2 regions of the Gilliamella sp. HK2 genome follow, and region 2 is predicted to be linked to the other one. Evidence: riboswitches for the same ligand, from Rfam matches in the RefSeq annotation. Region 2 holds a riboswitch; the other holds the start of a gene.
What was found. A riboswitch is a leader RNA that binds a small molecule or an ion and turns the genes downstream of it on or off. The one in region 2 is predicted to bind preQ1.
Positions count from the first base shown of each region.

Region 1: it holds a riboswitch for preQ1, as region 2 does, so the genes downstream of both, queF (preQ(1) synthase) here and queD (6-carboxytetrahydropterin synthase QueD) in region 2, are expected to answer to the same signal.

Region 1 is NZ_LZGV01000099.1:53,471-56,688, reverse strand. It holds gene A9G45_RS12155 (7-cyano-7-deazaguanine/7-aminomethyl-7-deazaguanine transporter) at 1-330, opposite strand, end outside; gene queC (7-cyano-7-deazaguanine synthase QueC) at 402-1,058, opposite strand; gene queF (preQ(1) synthase) at 1,087-1,560, opposite strand; PreQ1 riboswitch class I at 1,563-1,607, opposite strand; gene A9G45_RS12140 (bpX6 domain-containing protein) at 1,692-3,218, opposite strand, start outside.
Region 2 is NZ_LZGV01000094.1:69,544-72,761, reverse strand. It holds gene argS (arginine--tRNA ligase) at 1-281, opposite strand, end outside; gene A9G45_RS09920 (7-carboxy-7-deazaguanine synthase QueE) at 783-1,397, opposite strand; gene queD (6-carboxytetrahydropterin synthase QueD) at 1,394-1,822, opposite strand; PreQ1 riboswitch class I at 1,826-1,871, opposite strand; gene clpB (ATP-dependent chaperone ClpB) at 2,144-3,218, shown strand, end outside.

The sequences.
Region 1 (3,218 bases), on a different contig from region 2:
TCGAAAAACAAAACTATTAAATTCCGTCAATGCCGATAAACCAACCCAATGTGTTTCAAAAAATAGTACAGAAATCACATATGAAAATAGCAATGCGGGGAGCATCACCACAAAAATTATCTTCCTAGCTAAACTCGCTCCAAATACCCGAATAGTTAAATCGGTGGTAAGAAAGATAAATGGAAAAGTAAACGCCCCCCAAGTGGTTTGAAAACCAAAAATATCAAATGGAATTTGTACTAAATAATTGCTGGAAGCGATAACCAAAATATGAAAAAACGAAAGCCAGCTTAGAGCCTTGATTTGCTGTGCGTGAGTAAATTGGTTTATATGTTCTGAATTAGCGTTCAGGTGCATAAATTTGTCCTTTTTTAATGGGGTAAGTGAACCCAGTGTTTCAATTAATTTGAATGATTAAGGTATTGTGTTAATCCTTTATCTCGAAGAATACAGCTCGGGCATTTGCCGCATCCACCATCAACTCCGTAATAACAAGTATGAGTATGGTCGCGGACATAATCCAAATAACCTAGTTTATCAGCCATTTCCCATGTTTGAGCTTTAGTCAAATACATCAAAGGGGTGATGAGATTGAAATTATAATCCATAGCAAGATTCATCGATACATTCATTGATTTAATAAAAATATCACGACAATCAGGGTAGCCACTAAAATCGGTTTCACAAACGCCAATAATAATGTCACTAATACCGTGTTGCTTGGCATGGCAACCAGCTAAAAGCAAAAACAGCATATTACGTCCATCCACAAAAGTATTAGGGTAATCGCCTTCTTTGGCTGCGGTGATTTGTTGTGAATCATCAATCAAAGCATTATTGGTCGTCTGTTTAATCACCGAGGTATCCACCACGGTTTGCTTAACGCCAAGATCTTCAACAATCCACTTGGCTTTTTCAAGTTCAATAGCATGACGTTGACCATATTGAAAGCTGATGGTTTCGACGTTTTCACGACCATAATCAGCAATGGCTTGCAGTAAACAGGTAGTAGAATCCTGCCCACCAGAAAATATCACTAGTGCTTTACGAGTTTGCATTGAGAGTTTCCTGTTAGGGTAAATTGAATTAGCGATTATCGACTTTTTCAGGATAAAGATCGTGATTAGCCAAACGGCTCATCGCTATTTGTTCCCAATTAGTGCCGGCTTTACCATAATTTGCATAAGGATCGATAGAGATTCCACCGCGAGGGGTAAACTTTCCCCAGACTTCAATATATTTAGGATCCATTAGTTTAATAAGATCTTTCATAATAATATTGATGCAATCTTCGTGGTAATCGCCATGATTACGAAAGCTAAAGAGATATAGCTTGAGCGACTTACTTTCAACCATTTTAATATTAGGTACGTATGAAATATAAATCGTCGCAAAATCAGGCTGCCCAGTGATAGGACAAAGGCTAGTAAATTCTGGGCAATTGAACTTAACAAAATAATCGTTAGTTGGGTGTTTATTATCGAACGTTTCGAGTATTTCAGGACAATAGGTTGTAGGATAGCGAACAGATTGATCGCCAAGTAGTGTAACTTTATTCATAATTTTCCTTAGTTTTTTAGCGTGGGAGGTTCACGAACCACGTAACAAAGCGCACACCATACTCTTTTTAAATAAAAATGTCTAGTACCATTAAGACGCCATTAATTTACCCAAATTCTCACCTATTTATGTTAGATCGAAAACGAGGTTACTTTATTTTCCTTAACATTAACGTGTAATACTCGACCTTGTTTATCAAAGAAACAATATTCACCATCAATGCACAAACCAGAAACAGGCATTGATGAATGCCAATCAATGATCATTTTTATCTGGTTGCTATCAGGGTGATATAAATGAATATTATAACCAATACTATCTTCTTGATTCACACACAGCGCTATTATCTGACCAATTGCTAAAACATGAAGATTCTTAAATTGTTTCTCACTCATCGTTAATGGAATTACTTCATAGTTAAATTTATTAAAAACATGTGATAATTGATTGGTTATATAATCATATTTTAAATATGATATTCTTAACTCATCACTTAACAATACGTTATCACCATCATTTTCAATATCTCGTCTATTTATTAGTCTACGTTCAGGAATACTATAGTAAAATGCTTCACAACAATTCTCAGGATTAACTGTTAATATTGCCTCTTGATGATCTTTTATTGCTATTTGTAACACAGAATTAGGCGATAAATCGACTCGCCAAACAACCGCTAGTGTATTGCCTATATTAATCACTTCAATACAGTTATTATTAACAATTGTCCAATTGATACCATCAAATGTCCAATGACATTGCTGAAATTGGACAACACCTAAATCAATGAATTTGCCAGTACTTAAATCAAGTTTATGAATACGGTAATAGTTATTTCTTTTTACCAATGCCAAAACCTGTAAACGATTATGAGATATCACTAATCTTTCAGCTGGAATCATAAAATGAGCAAGTTGTTTACCTTGCCTATCAACTTTAATGATGCCTGCTTCACCTAACGCCAATAAATAATTATTATCAGTCAAGACAGCCATATGATAAATTGAACGGTAACCTGCTTCTGGGCAAATATAAAGAAGAAGCCGATTAGATTCTAATAAAGGCTTATGTCTTGCTAAAGTTAACGAAGAATTGGGCATATCAATTTTTAAAGATTTATCTTGAGTGAGCTCAATCAACTTTGCTATATCTACTTTGGTAAATTCATTTGGATAAGTGACTACATCAGCTAGAATATTGTTAATCAATACACGTAACAAACTTCGTAAATTTTCAATATATTGTTGTTGTTCTAATATTTGTTGAGCAATACCTAATCTTTTTTGATAAAAATCTGGGTTATTTTTTATCTCCGTCAAGCGATCTTCAAGTTTATCAATCGACTCAGGCATTAATATTAAACGTTTAACTATTGCTTTTGCATCTATTGCCTGTGCATCTAGTTTATCAATGTTATTAAACCATTCTTCAGCAAGATAACGATATTTTGGTAATGGCCAAATAACATCTATCGCTGCTAACCATTCCGCTCGATCAGCCAATGCATTTGCCCATTCTAATCTTAACCTATCCACTATTTCTGGTTGATCTTTTTCAAGCATCAAAATAGCATTAGCAAAAGCATTATCACGCCTTGCTATCATCACTGCTTTATTCCAATCATTTGCTAAACAGCAAAGTTTTATGATTAATTCAGG
Region 2 (3,218 bases):
TCAGCAATCCAACTATTTTTTAAAAAGATATTGATAAACCCAGGACCTGCAATCTCAACTTTTTCAGCAATATCATCAACATCAAGATGTTGTAAAACTGTCTGAGCAAGTTCCCGAGGTGGTATGCCTAGCTTTTTGGCAATTGACATAACGCCATTAGCTTGATAATCGCCAAATTGCACTTTAGTTGATTGCTTAATCAGCGCATCGCAGTTCTTATCTGCACCCGCCATAATCATTGCTTGCGAAACACGTTGTGTTAATAATTGTTGAATATTCACACTAAACCTAACTAATTATAATAAAATGACCAATATAATACCGACAAAGTCGATAATTGTCACTGATTGCATAAGTGGCTCGATGGTTTTTGCTTAAAGAAAAAGTGAAAAATTTAAGTAAAATCGATATGCTACTTTATGATTTATTATAAATAACCCTATTTGATTATTTGTCAGTATATTTAGGGTTGCAAAAAACTTCAATAAAATCAATGGCTTTTCTGAATGATTTTTAAACAAAAAAATAAACTTATTTTGTGGATTATGTGTTTGGAGAACATTTGTGATTATCAATACCCCTTTTTACTAGCAAAGCTTAAAGAATCGACATAAAGCCACTTCATACCAACAAAAACCACTAAAAAATGGAGCAAAATGAAGTTATTTTATTAATTTAAGCAAATAGTGACTTATCTAATTAACTTTCATTATCTTTTTATTTAAAAATTTCTATTCAATCTCATTCTCCAATATTTAACGAGTTAGATTAAAAAATAGACACTATTCAATATCTGCAAGTTTATGACTTTGTATATTCAATAACCATTTATTATCTAATCGATTTTCGTTAATTTTTCCCAGTAGTTTTATGGTATCAAATATATTGAATGCACCATCTTTTTCACAAGGTGAAAGATAATAGCGTTTTGCCTGTATCTGAGTTTCGATATATTGGCAAAAAGCAATAAAATCACGGTGGTTTTCGGTAACAATTCGCACTTCATTGGCTGTTGGTTGGACTATTTTTTGATAGTGCGACTGGTAGCAAAATTTCGGGCTGAGGGCAATATAATCAATAAGCGCATCGACTTTGCCAAGACCGTTACTTTCAATGGCAATAAAATAACCAGCATTTTTTAATGACAAAAGTAGCTGTGGTAACGCTTTAACCCTAGTGGGTTCACCCCCTGTAATAATAATGTTTTTACTTTTGTATTCGCTTACTTTTGCTATTAATGCCTCTAAGGTAAATCGAGTAAATTGGCGAAAGTTAGTATCACACCAAGCACAATTTAAATTACAGCCTGCAAAGCGGATAAAAATAGCAGGCATTCCCGTATTATAACCTTCGCCTTGTAAAGATTCGAAGATTTCAACTATGCGAAATTCGATCACTTTGGGCTCCGATAATATTCACAATATGAAGTTGGTGTTTCCCATAATTTGATCATCGAAACAGGCAAATATTTAGATAAGCAATCAAAAATAAATTTACTCATCCCTTCTGCAGTTGTTCGGCACGGTAAGGCAAAGACTTTGCGATCCATTTCTTGCAATAATGTAGCAATACGGCACTCATTTCTATTATTTTGATTATAAAGGTAAGCGTGATCGAAAGGATCGACAATATACTTTTTAACAATCATTTTTAGATCGGCATAATCCATTACCATATCTTGACTTGAACCACTATCGATAAGATCACCGCTAATTTCGACTAATAAGCGGTAAGTATGACCATGCAGGTTATGACACTTTTTATTGTGTCCATCTAGCATATGACAAGCATCAAATTGAAACTCTTTGGCTATTTTGAACATGTTGTATTCCTAGTTTTTTTACGTGGGATGGGTTACGAACCACGGTTAGCACGCCTAACAAAATAAAGGTGTTAATATAATGGATAAAAGTTGATTTGTCATCTTTCAACACTGGTTGAACGTGTATTTATATATTACAAACAACTTTATTTTGGCGCTAATTAAGTTTTTTAAATACTCGCTAATTTACTGTACAAATTTTATAAAAAATATTTTAAATTTGCTCTTGAAATTTAGGTTGCAACACTCATTTAGATATCATGCAAATGGGTTGAATGTATACACGCTTAACTCAAATCTATTGCTCAGGAGATAAATACGATGAGGTTAGATAAATTAACAAACAAGTTCCAACAAGCTTTAGCTGATGCGCAGTCAATGGCATTAGGTAAAGACAATCAATATATAGAGCCTGTGCATGTTCTATCAGCCATGCTTAATCAAGAAGGCAGCAGTGTAGCGCCATTGTTAGCTTCAGCGGGTGCAAATGTAGCTATTTTACAACAAGAATTAACTCAGGCGATTGATCGATTACCGCAAGTTCAAGGTGTGGGTGGGGAGGTTATTCCATCACAAGAGTTTGTCCGTACACTTAATTTGTGCGATAAATTATCGCAAAAAAATGGTGACAGTTATATATCATCAGAGCTCTTTATCTTAGCTGCTTTAGAAGATAAAGGGAGCCTAAGTGATATTCTTAAAAAATCAGGTGTCAATAAAGACAAGTTTAGCCAAGCCGTCAATCAAGTAAGAGGTAGTGATAACGTGAATGATCCTAATGCAGAAGATCAACGCGGTGCGTTGAAAAAATATACCATTGATTTAACGCAACGGGCAGAACAAGGCAAACTTGATCCTGTTATTGGGCGTGATGAAGAAATTCGTCGAACTATTCAGGTATTACAACGTCGTACTAAAAATAATCCCGTATTAATTGGTGAGCCGGGTGTAGGTAAAACCGCTATTGTTGAAGGATTAGCACAACGTATCGTTAACCGTGAAGTACCTGAAGGATTGCGTAATAAACGCGTTTTATCATTAGATATGGGTGCCTTGATTGCAGGTGCAAAATATCGTGGCGAATTTGAAGAACGTTTAAAGGCCGTACTTAAAGATTTAGCGAAAGAAGAAGGCCGTATTATATTATTTATTGACGAAATCCATACCATGGTTGGTGCAGGGAAAAGCGATGGTGCAATGGATGCTGGTAATATGTTAAAACCAGCATTGGCTCGAGGGGAATTACATTGCGTTGGTGCAACAACATTAGACGAATATCGCCAATATATTGAAAAAGATCCTGCGTTAGAGCGTCGTTTTCAAAAAGTGTATGTTGCCGAGCCAACTGTTGAAGACACGATTGCTATTTTGCGAGGATTAAAAGAACGTTATGAAT